Regions from separate parts of the Mesorhizobium sp. M0862 genome, predicted to be linked through region 1. Evidence: predicted binding sites of a transcription regulator. Region 1 holds the regulator's gene; the other holds the start of a gene.
The links. Region 1 encodes PhoB, which activates phosphate uptake and scavenging genes when phosphate is short. Its sites were predicted from a motif close to TGTCATNNANCTGTCAT; they were not measured.
Positions count from the first base shown of each region.

Region 2: a site for PhoB is predicted at 3,679-3,695, ahead of NKI15_RS09870 (LTA synthase family protein). Genes of this name have one in related genera too.

Region 1 is NZ_JAMYOJ010000007.1:188,567-194,628, reverse strand. Features, by position in the region: gene pstC (phosphate ABC transporter permease subunit PstC) at 35-1,495, shown strand; gene pstA (phosphate ABC transporter permease PstA) at 1,492-2,808, shown strand; gene pstB (phosphate ABC transporter ATP-binding protein PstB) at 2,826-3,650, shown strand; gene phoU (phosphate signaling complex protein PhoU) at 3,692-4,396, shown strand; gene phoB (phosphate regulon transcriptional regulator PhoB) at 4,413-5,102, shown strand; gene NKI15_RS13425 (ROK family protein) at 5,133-6,062, opposite strand, start outside.
Region 2 is NZ_JAMYOJ010000005.1:172,223-178,284, reverse strand. Features, by position in the region: gene rplI (50S ribosomal protein L9) at 1-373, opposite strand, end outside; gene rpsR (30S ribosomal protein S18) at 639-887, opposite strand; gene rpsF (30S ribosomal protein S6) at 887-1,387, opposite strand; gene NKI15_RS09870 (LTA synthase family protein) at 1,700-3,658, opposite strand; gene fabD (ACP S-malonyltransferase) at 3,906-4,853, shown strand; gene fabG (3-oxoacyl-[acyl-carrier-protein] reductase) at 4,914-5,651, shown strand; gene NKI15_RS09855 (acyl carrier protein) at 5,873-6,062, shown strand, end outside.

The DNA.
Region 1 (6,062 bases):
GCGGCGGCGATCTGAATTTTCCCTGGGGTGGGTTATGTCGTCCTTGCTCGTACTCGCCATAATCATCGTCATAGGCGTGGTCGCTTTTGTGGTCGGCCGCCAGCGCGCCGCGGCGCAGGATACCGGCAAGGTCAAGCCGCATTCGCGCGCGCATTATCATGGCTGGTGGGCCTTTCTGCTCGCGGTCCTGCCTGCCGTCCTTTTGCTCGCCGTCTGGGATATCGGCTCTTCCTTCTATCTCGACCGGCATATCCATGCCGCTTTGCCCGAGCGCACCGCCGACACAAAGGTCGCCAGCGAAGCGCTCGACGCCAGCCTGGTGAAGAGCCTGGCCAAGGGCTTGCGCCGGCTCGATGGCGATACCGCACTTCCCGCTACTTTCGCCGAATTGCAGCCGCTGCTCGCCGCCAAGGGCGTGGCACTGGCCAGCGACACACAGGACTACATGATCCCGATCGCGGTCGAGGCGAACCAGGTCCAGGACCGGCTCGGCCTGTTCGGCGCCGTGCTGACCTTCGCGCTGTCGGTCGCCGGCGCCTTCTATGCGCTGAGGCAGATCGCGCCGCGCGCCAGGGCGCGCAACAATGTCGAGAAGCTGATGCTGTGGGGGCTGCTTGCGGCCTCGACCATCGCCATCCTGACCACGGTCGGCATCGTGCTGTCGATGCTGTTCCAGACGATCACCTTCTTCGAAAGCGTATCACCGATGAGCTTCTTCTTCGGCACGGTGTGGGATCCGCGTTTCGCCGCCGCCGGTTCCGGCGGCAGCCAGGGTCAGTTCGGCCTGATCCCGCTACTCGCCGGCACGCTCTACATCGCCGCCGTCGCGCTTCTGGTCGCAGTGCCGGTAGGGCTGATGTCGGCGGTCTACATGTCCGAATACGCCTCGCGCAGCGTCCGGTCGGTGGTCAAGCCCGCGCTTGAACTGCTGGCCGGCATCCCGACCATCGTCTACGGCATCTTCGCCGTGGTCACGCTCGGACCGTTCCTGCGCGACCTCTCGGCAGCCCTCACCGGCGGCTCTCCCTTCATCCAGGGCCAGAGCATCTTCACCGCCGGCCTGGTGATGGGCGTCATGCTGATCCCGGTCGTGTCCTCTTTGTCCGACGACATCATCACCGCGGTGCCGCGCGCAATGCGTGACGGCTCGCTCGGCCTCGGTGCCACGCGCTCCGAGACGATCAAGCGGGTGATCCTGCCGGCGGCACTGCCCGGCATCGTCGGCGCCATCCTGTTGACGGCGTCGCGCGCCATCGGCGAGACGATGATCGTCGTGCTGGCGGCGGGCGTCGCGGCCAATCTGACGGCCAACCCGTTCGAGGCGATGACGACCATCACCGTCAAGATCGTCAACCAGCTGACCGGCGATCTCGAGTTCAACTCGCCGCAGACGCTGGTCGCCTTCGCGCTCGGCCTGACGCTGTTCGCGCTGACGCTGGTGATGAACATCGTCGCCCTCTACATCGTGCGCAAGTACCGGGAGCAGTACGAATGACCGACATCCCCCTGGACACGATGGCGGGTGCCGTCGCGCGTCCGCGCCGCGACATCGGGCTGAAGGCGCGCTACGCCGCCGAACGCCGGTTCCGCATCTATGGCGTGATTGCGATCTCGGTGGGCCTGGCGTTCCTGGCCATCATGTTGATCACCATCGTCTCGAAAGGCTACACCGCCTTCTGGCAGACGACGGTGACGCTGCCGGTCACCTTCGACGAGAAGGTGATCGATCCCTCCGGCAAGCGCGCGACCGACCCTACCGTGCTGATCAAGGCGAACTATCCCAAGCTCGCCGAAAACGCGCTGGTGGCCAAGCTCGGCATCGATCCGGCCAACAAGCCGATGATGCTGAAGCTCAAGGGCTTCCTGTCGGAAGGCGCCCGCGTCCAGCTGCGCGACATCGTCTCCGCCGATCCGTCGGTGATCGGCACGACGCGTGACGTCGACATCCTGGCCGCCGCCAATCTCGACTCGGCCTCCAAGGGCCAGATCGACCTCGGCGTCGATGAAGCGCGCCGCAAGGTGTCCGACCAGCAGATCGACTGGATGAACAAGCTCAAAGCCGAAGGCGCGATGGCCGAGCATTTCAACACCGGCCTGTTCAGCTATGGCGCCTCCAGCCGGCCCGAGACGTCGGGCATGGGCGTGGCCATCATCGGTTCGTTCTACATGATGGTGATCGTGCTTTTGCTGGCGCTGCCGATCGGCGTCGCCGCCTCGATCTATCTCGAGGAGTTCGCCAAGAAGAACCGCTTTACGGACCTGATCGAAGTCAACATCAACAATCTCGCGGCGGTGCCGTCGATCGTCTTCGGTCTGCTTGGCCTTGCCGTGTTCATCAACTTCCTCGGCATGCCGCGCTCGGCTTCCTTCGTCGGCGGCCTGGTGCTGACCTTGATGACGCTGCCGACCATCATCATCGCCACGCGCGCCGCCCTCGCCGCGGTGCCGCCGTCGATCCGCTCGGCGGCGCTCGGCCTCGGCGCCTCCAAGATGCAGATGGTGTTCCATCACATCCTGCCGCTTGCCGCCCCAGGCATCCTTACCGGCACCATCATCGGCCTGGCGCGTGCGCTCGGCGAGACAGCACCGCTGCTCTTGATCGGCATGGTCGCTTTCGTCGCCGATTATCCGACGACGCCTTTCGATCCGGCGACCGCGCTGCCGGTTCAGATCTATATGTGGGCAAACGAGGCTGAGCGCGCTTTTGTCGAGCGCATGTCCGGCGCCATCATCATCCTGCTCGTCTTCCTCATGGCCATGAACATCACCGCGATCGTGCTCCGGCGCCGGTTCGAGCGGCGCTGGTAGAAAAAAGGCAATTTGGTATGAACATCATGACCGAACAGTCCCTTGAGAATGCAGTGGGCGACAAAATGAACGCCAAGTCGAACGAAGTCATCAAGATGCGCGGCGACAAGGTCGGCGTCTTCTACGGCGAGAAGCAGGCGTTGTTCGACGTCAATCTCGACGTCCGCCAGAACCAGGTGACGGCGCTGATCGGCCCGTCCGGCTGCGGCAAGTCGACCTTCCTGCGCTGCCTCAACCGCATGAACGACACCATCGATTCGGCGCGGGTGACCGGCAAGATCACGCTCGATGAAGACGACATCTACGACAAGAACATCGATGTCGTCGAACTGCGCGCCCGCGTCGGCATGGTGTTCCAGAAACCCAACCCGTTCCCGAAGTCGATCTACGAGAACGTCGCCTACGGCCCGCGCATCCATGGGCTGGCCAAGCGCAAGTCCGACATGGACCAGATCGTCGAGCAGAGCCTGAAGAAGGCGGCGATCTGGAACGAGGTCAAGGACCGCCTGCAGGAGCCCGGCACCGGCCTGTCCGGCGGCCAGCAGCAGCGCCTGTGCATCGCGCGCGCCATCGCCGTGTCGCCGGAGGTGATCCTGATGGACGAGCCCTGCTCGGCGCTCGATCCGATCGCCACCGCCCGTGTCGAGGAGCTGATCGACGAACTGCGCCAGAACTACACGATCGTCATCGTCACCCACTCGATGCAGCAGGCGGCGCGCGTGTCGCAGCGCACGGCGATGTTCCATCTCGGCTATCTCGTCGAGGAGGGCGCCACCGACAAGATGTTCACCAACCCCGACGACAAGCGCACCCAGGACTACATTACCGGCCGCTTCGGCTGAGCCGTCCGGCGGGTGGATTTTCAGGCACGAGGACCAAGATCATGGGTGAACATACCGTCGCCTCCTTCGATGAAGAGCTCGGGCAGATCAGCAAGCTGATCCGCGACATGGGCGATCTGGCAGGCTCGATGGTCAGCGGCTCGACCAGGGCGCTGCTCAATTCGGACAATGCGCTGGCACAGCGTGTCGTTTCCGACGACGCCATCATGGATGCGCGCCAGCGCGAACTGGACGACCGCGCCATCACGCTGATCGCCAAGCGCCAGCCGATGGCCAACGATCTGCGCGCCGTGGTCGGCTCGATCCGCATGGCCGGCGACCTCGAGCGCATCGGCGATCTCGCCAAGAACATCGCCAAACGCGTCGGCACCGTGGGCTTGAGCGTCACGCCGCGCGACCTCTCGCACTCCATCGATGCCATGGCGCAGCTGGTGCTGATCCAGGTGCAAGGCGTCGTCGAGGAATATGCCGCCACCGATGCGGCAGCTCTTGCAAAACTCAGGAATGACGACGAGCGCATCGACGTCAAATACACGTCCGTGTTTCGTGAGCTCTTGACCTACATGATGGAAGACCCTCGCAACATCACCGCCTGCACGCATCTCTTGTTCTGCGCCAAGAATCTTGAGCGCATCGGCGATCATGTCACCAACATCGCCGAAAATGCGTATTATGTGCTGACCGGCCAGCAATTGCCCGCCAATCGTCCGAAGCAGGACGAGACGGCGATGGCCACGCCGGCCTGATGAGGGTGAACTGCCTATGATCGCGCCACGCATCATGGTCGTGGAGGACGAGGAGCCGCTAGGCGTGCTCCTCCGCTACAACCTCGAATCCGAAGGCTATCACGTCGAGGTGGTGACACGCGGCGACGAGGCCGAGATCCGCCTGCAGGAAAACGTGCCCGATCTCCTGGTGCTCGACTGGATGGTGCCCGCTGTTTCCGGCATCGAGCTCTGCCGGCGGCTTAGAGTGCGGCCCGAAACCGAGCGGCTGCCGATCATCATGCTGACCGCGCGCGGTGAGGAAAGCGATCGCGTGCGCGGCCTGTCCACCGGTGCCGACGACTATCTGGTCAAGCCATTCTCGACGCCGGAGTTCATGGCGCGCGTGAAGGCGCTGCTGCGCCGGGCCAAGCCGGAAGTGCTGTCCAGCGTGCTCAAGGTCGGCGACATCGTGCTCGACCGCGAGTCGCACCGTGTCTACCGCAAGAAGAGCGAGATCAGGCTCGGACCGACCGAGTTCCGGCTGCTCGAATTCATGATGCGCCATCCCGGCCGCGTGTTCTCGCGCAGCCAGCTGCTCGACAATGTCTGGGGCGAGACGATCTACATCGACGAGCGAACCGTCGATGTCCATGTCGGGCGCTTACGCAAAGCGGTCAACAACGGCCGCATGCCGGATGTCATCCGTACCATTCGCGGCGCCGGCTACGCGATCAGGGAAGACTAGGATGCTGCGCGTCGCGCCGTTGCCGGCCATTCAGGCGACATGCTTGCCGGATTTGGCCTGAATGCCCGGCGCGAAAATCTCCTGATCGACGAAGCCGAGCGCGCGCATGGCACAGCCTTCGCGGATCAGCGGCAGCTCGTTGGGCTCGGTGTCGAAGGAGATCGATTTCGAGTGCTGGCCGCCGGCGGTCTGGGCGATCGCTTCGCGCAATGCCGGCTCGATCAGGTCGAAGGCGGCGGCGCTGACGCCAACCATGGCGACAGGCGCCGGGTCGATCAGCGCAAACAGGCTGCCGAGGCCGAAGCCGAGCGCCTCACCGGCCTTGCGATAGGCTTCGCGCTCCGGGCCATCGGTTTCGCGGGCGCGCGCGGCGAGTGCGCGCATATCAGCGTCGCCGATATCGACCGGCTCGGCATCTTCGCTCATCATTTTGGCGCTGCGCCAGATGGCGTAGTTTCCGGCATAGGCCTCGACGCAGCCGCGCCGCCCGCAGCGGCAGAGCGCGCCGCCCGGACGGTGGATCATGTGGCCGAACTCGCCGCCGGAGGAATGGGTGCCGGTGAACAGTTCGCCTTTCAGCACCAGCCCCATGCCGATGCCGTGCGACAAGAGGATCGCGATGAAATTGTCGCGGTAGCGCTCGGGCTGGCGCCATTGCAGGGCCACCGCCATCATATTGCAGTCGTTCTCCATGGTGGCAGGAATGCCGAATTCCGCTTCCAACATGTCGGCGAAGGCAATGTCGGTCAGTGGCGTGATTGGCGACCACAGCATGGCCCGCGCCTGCGAATCGGTGATGCCCTGGATGCCCATGGCAATGCGGGCGATGCTCTGGACATCGAGGTCCGGGTCCGCGAGACGCCGCCCGACGATTGCTACGCATTCGCCGATCAGCTCGTCGCGCGGCATGGTCAGCGTGTCGAGCCGGCGCTGTTCTTCCGCGACCACCTGGCCGGCATA
Region 2 (6,062 bases), on a different contig from region 1:
CGCCGATAGTCTTGATCGGCTGGTTGAGCTGGATCTGGTTGCGGTTGACCGAGAACCCTTCGGCGGTCAGCAGGTCGGCGATGTCGCGGGTCGACACCGAACCGTAGAGCTGGCCTGTCTCGCCGGCCGAACGTACGGCGATGAAGCTCTTGCCGTCGAGCTTTTCGGCAACCTGGCTGGCTTCCGACTTGCGCTCGAGGTTGCGGGCTTCGAGCTGCGCGCGCTGCCCTTCGAACTTCTTCTTGTTGGCTTCGTTGGCGCGCAGCGCCTTGCCCTGCGGCAAGAGGAAGTTGCGGGCAAAGCCGTCCTTGACCTTGACGGTATCACCCATCTGGCCGAGGCGGGAAACGCGTTCGAGAAGAATCACTTGCATGGTCTTGTTCCTTCGTCTGGCACCGACCGCGGGATCGGCGCCGAATTGAATGGAACAGGTCAGGAAGCTCTGAGCGCCTTGGCGCCGGTGTCGCTGTCCTGCCTGTCGCGGCAGTTAGAGGCTTTTCAGCTCAACTCGGGATTTCAATGCATGTCGCCAAAAGTGGTCCCGGTTTTGGGACAACGACATGCATCATCAAATTACCCCTGCGGCGCCCGTCGCCGTGGGAGAAGGAAGCAGGCGGCGAACCGCCCGCTCGAAAGTCTTAGCGAACCACGTAGGGCAGCAGGCCGAGGAAGCGGGCGCGCTTGATCGCCTTGGCGAGTTCGCGCTGCTTCTTCTGGCTGACGGCGGTGATGCGCGACGGCACGATCTTGCCGCGCTCGGAAATGTAGCGCTGCAGAAGACGCACGTCCTTGTAGTCGATCTTGGGCGCGTTGGCGCCGGAGAACGGGCAGGTCTTGCGGCGGCGATGGAACGGGCGCCGGGTCGGGATCTGATTGATGTCGACCATTATTCTGCACCTCCTTCAACGCCTTCGCGCGGACGGCGCGGACCACGATCGCCACCGGCGTCGCCAAATGAGCGCGGCGGACGATCGCCACGGTCGCCGCGATCACGGTCGCCGAACGAGCGCGGACCACGATCACCACGGTCGCGGTCGCCGAAGCCGCCGCGTTCCGAGCGCTCTTCGCGCTTCTGCATCATGGCCGACGGGCCTTCCTCATGCGCCTCGACCTTGACGGTCAGGAAACGCAGCACGTCCTCGGACAGGCCCATCTGGCGCTCCATCTCGTTGAGCGCTGCCGGCGGGCAGTTGAGGTCCATAAGCGTGTAGTAAGCCTTCCGGTTCTTGTTGACCCGGTAGGTGAGGGACTTCAGTCCCCAGTTCTCGACCCGGCCGACGGACCCGCCATTTGCGGAGATGACGCCCTTGTACTGTTCGACAAGCGCATCGACCTGCTGCTGCGAGAGGTCCTGCCGGGCAAGGAACACATGTTCGTATAGAGCCATAGTGGTTCAGTGCCTTTCTTCGTTTCTCTCCCGGATCCTCGCGGCAAAAGCCTCTGCAACTTCTCTGACCCGCTGATCCCGAAGGGGCGGGGAAGAAAGGAGCATTTCGAGACGGTCGAGAGCGGAGACACGGGAGGCGGAAGCGCTTCTGGCTTCACACGAAGGTTTTGGGTAAAACCTCCGGCCCTCCGTTCAGCCCCCAGCAAGGACCGGCAGATTGCGGGCGTCTATATAGCAATTTGGCTGGAAGGCAAGGGTAACGCATGCTCCGGACAGCGTCCTGGCGTCGCAGGGTTGGATAAAGACCAGGCATCAACTCGTATGCGGGGTACCACCGTTGATCGTTTCGGGGAAGAAGTCCGGAGCCGCCTTACGCTTGCCGAACATCATGTCGTATTGCAGCAAGCGGTAATCGTTGATCGCCGGATCAACGTCCTTCTGCCGCGCCCAGTCCGGCGTGGCCTCACCTGACGGTGTCAAAAGCAGATTGCGGTCGACGACGCGATAGCGTTCGCGCAGCGCGCCCAGGAAGCCGGTGTAGTAGGGGTGCGTGATCCCGGCCGTTGTCAGGATGTGGTAGGGCAGGAAGGCCGGGCTCACGGCGCCCATATCCTGCGCCGGACCGGTGCGGTTAGACCAGATGACCAGCGGCGTCTGATGATGCTCCAGTGCCGCCGCCGGCGTCGGTTCCTTGCGCGGCGCGACATTGTCCTTCAGGTAACCGGTTTCGACATAGACGGGGCCGAGCGGCGGCAGATGGTCGCCGAAGAAGGCGATGACCGTCGGCCGGTCGCGCTTCTTCGCCCATTCGATCAGCCGCTCGAGGCCGCGATCGGCATCGGCGGAGCCTTCGGCATAGCTGAGCAGCGATTCCCGCGCCCATGTGCTGATCGGCGCCGCGACCTTGTGGGTCGGATTGTAATAGCGGTACGGCTCGTAGGGACCGTGGTTCTGCAGGCTGACGGCGAAGAAGAACACCGGCCGCTCGCTGGCGTCGGCCTCTGCGATGATCTCGTCGGTCATCGAGGCATCGGAAGCCAGCGGCCCGCGCTTTTCCAGTGGCGGCAGCGTCTCTTCCGAGCGGAAATCGTTGAAGCCGAAATCGGCATAGACGGCGCCCCTGTTCCAGAACCAGTTGGTGCCCGGATGGATGGCGCGCGCCCGGTAGCCCTCGCTTTTCAGGAAGGTCGCCAGCGACGGCGTCGGCGTGCGCACATATTGCTGGTAGGGGATCGAGCCCGCCGGCAGGAAGGCATTGGAAAAGCCGGTCAGCGCCTCGAATTCGATGTTGGCGGTCATGCCGCCGAATTCCGGCGAAAACATATAGCCGGAACGCAGCGCCCTCACATTGGGGATCGGGTCAGGCGTGATTGTGACGCCGGGCAGCTTGGTCGGATCCCAGAAAGATTCGCTCATCACCACGATGATGTCGGGTTTCTCATCCGGTACCGAGGCCGCCACAGCAGGCCTGTCGATCGCGTCGATCGCCTTGTCGGAATAGCCCGCCGGCGCCGAGACATGCGCCATCGGCACGTTGAGCGCGAAGGCCAGCGCAAACCCGTTGGAGGCGTAGTTCTCCTTCTGGTCCCACATGATCGGGATGATCTGCAGCCGGTCGCGGGTCCACGAGAAGGTGGCGTAGTCCATGATTGAGACGAAGAAGGCGAGCAGCGGCACTGCCAGCGTCAGCCGCGCCAGCCGCCCTTTGCGGCTGAGGATCGGAACCTTGCGGCGCCACAACCGCCAGCCATAGATCAGCAGCGACAGGCCGGCGACGATGCCGACCGCCATGGCGAGCGCCGTCCAGGGCCGTTCGCGCACCAGGAGCGGCATCAGTGCCATGATCTGGCGCGAATAAAGAAAATCGGTTGGGTAGAGCGGATCGCCGAGATAATGCGACTTCTGATGCCCGACAAAGGCCAGCGCCAGCGTCAGCGGCGCCACGATCATCAGGCTCTGGTGACTGCGGCCAAGCACGGCGTCCAGTCCCATCAGCACCAATGCAAAGACAATGATGGTGGTCCAGCCCGGCTTGAATGGCTGCAGGAAGAAGTCGACCGTGCCGAAGAAGTCGCCGCGCACGATCCATTCGATGGCGAACACCAGGATGGCGGAGGCAAGCAGCGTGACCAGACCGTAGCGGATGACCGGCCATCTGCGCCCCGGCAGGTAGCCGGTGGACGGATCGTCTTCCAAGAACTGTGGCGCGGGTACGGTCGCGCCCTTCCTGATCCTAGCCACGTCTCTTCCCCCGGCCCAAGCAACGCGCATTTCCACTCGCGCCACCGTTCTGTCATAGAACTGTCATGCAAAAGCTAGCGCCTGTGGCGAAAATAAGAAGAGCCAGCAAACGATTCGTGAGCGGTTTTCATCAGGTGTGATCGGCAAAAAGCCTTTGGGAACAGGGACTCGAGGTCAGCTCCGGTTCAAGCGAGAGCCGAAATGCCGCCTTCGGGCTTGACTTGGCGGTCCGCCTTGCGTCACAGGCAGGAAAAATCAGCCGCTGGAGAGCGCCCAAATGGCCGTCGCATTCACCTTTCCGGGACAGGGCAGCCAGGCTGTCGGCATGGGCAAGGACCTCGCCGACGCCTTCCCCGAGGCACGCAGGGTGTTCGAGGAAGTCGATGATGCGCTGGGCGAAAAGCTGTCGAAACTGATCTGGGAAGGCCCGGAAGAGGCGCTGACCCTGACTGCCAATGCCCAGCCGGCGCTGATGGCGGTCTCGCTGGCGGGAATCCGCTCGCTGGAAGCGCGCGGCTTTTCGCTGAAGGACAAGGTTGCCTACGTTGCCGGTCATTCGCTCGGCGAATATTCCGCCCTTGCCGCGGCCGGTTTCGTTTCGGTCGCCGATGCCGCCCGGCTGCTGCGCATCCGCGGCAACGCCATGCAGGCGGCGGTGCCGGCCGGCGAGGGCGCCATGGCGGCGATCATCGGACTGGAACAGCCCGACGTCGAAGCCGCTTGCACCGAGGCCGCAACGGGATCCGGCAAGGTCTGCCAGATCGCCAACGACAATGGCGGCGGCCAGCTGGTGATCTCCGGCGCCAGGGCGGCGGTGGAACTCGCCGCGAAACTGTGCACCGAAAAGGGCGCCAAGCGGGCGCTGATGCTGCAGGTCTCCGCACCCTTCCATTCGGCGCTGATGGCGCCGGCGGCCGATGTCATGCGCGAGGCGCTGGCCGGCGTGACCAAGAATGCACCGGTGGTGCCCGTCGTCTCCAACGTCACTGTAGTCCCGACCAGCGACCCCGACGAGATCGCGCGCCGCCTGGTCGAGCAGATCACCGGCCGCGTGCGCTGGCGCGAAACGGTGGAGTGGTTCGGCGCCAATGGCGTCGCCACGCTCTTTGAGATCGGCGCCGGCAAGGTGCTTTCCGGCCTGGCGCGGCGGATCAGCCGCGACATCGCCACATCGGCCGTCGGCACGCCGGCCGATGTCGAGGCGGCGCTGGCCGCGCTTGCATAATCCACTGGCGATTCAACCCCTCCCGTGGGAAGGGTGTTCTCTTAAGATCAGGAGACGAAAATGTTCGAACTGACCGGCCGCAAGGCGCTCGTCACCGGCGCATCGGGCGGCATTGGCGAGGCGATTGCCCGGGTGCTGCATGCGCAAGGCGCCATTGTCGGCTTGCACGGCACCCGCGTCGAGAAACTGGAGACCCTGGCCGGCGAACTCGGCGACCGGGTAAAGCTGTTCCCGGCCAATCTTGCCGACCGTGACGAGGTCAAGGCGCTTGGCCAGAAGGCCGAAGCCGAACTCGAAGGCGTCGACATACTGGTCAACAATGCCGGCATCACCAAGGACGGCCTGTTCGTGCGCATGGCGGACGCGGATTGGGACAGCGTGCTGGAGGTGAACCTCACCGCCGTGTTCCGGCTGACCCGCGAGCTGACCCATCCGATGATGCGCCGCCGCCATGGCCGCATCATCAACATCACCTCGGTGGTCGGCGTCACCGGCAATCCTGGCCAGACCAATTATTGCGCCTCCAAGGCCGGCATGATCGGCTTTTCCAAGTCGCTGGCGCAGGAGATCGCCACCCGCAACATCACCGTCAACTGCGTCGCCCCGGGCTTTATCGAATCGGCCATGACCGACAAGCTCAACGACAAGCAGAAAGACGCGATAATGGCCGCGATCCCGACGCGCCGCATGGGCACGAGTGTTGAAGTGGCGTCGGCCGTCGCCTATCTCGCCTCCAACGAGGCAGCCTACGTCACCGGCCAGACCATCCATGTCAACGGTGGCATGGCCATGATCTGACAGGATATTGCCGGGTGATAAGAAGACATGGCCGGCTTGTGAAAAGAGACCATTTCGCCTTGGACCTCAGCCATTTTTCGTGTAATGCGGCCCGCAACCCGGCGGTTCGGGCAAAAACCGGTCCGGCATCGTTGCGTTTCCGGCAGGACCATCTTTCAGCTTGATTAGCGGCATTCTGCCCGCTAACGAAGACAGACAAACAAAAGACGAGGATGCCCCAAATGAGTGACACCGCAGAGCGCGTCAAGAAGATCGTCATCGAACATCTTGGCGTCGATGCCGACAAGGTGACGGAGCAGGCGAGCTTCATCGATGATCTGGGCGCGGACAGCCTCGACACGGTCGAACTCGTCATGGCCTTCGAAGAAGAGTTCGGCGTCGAGATTCCGGACGATGCGGCCGAGACCATCC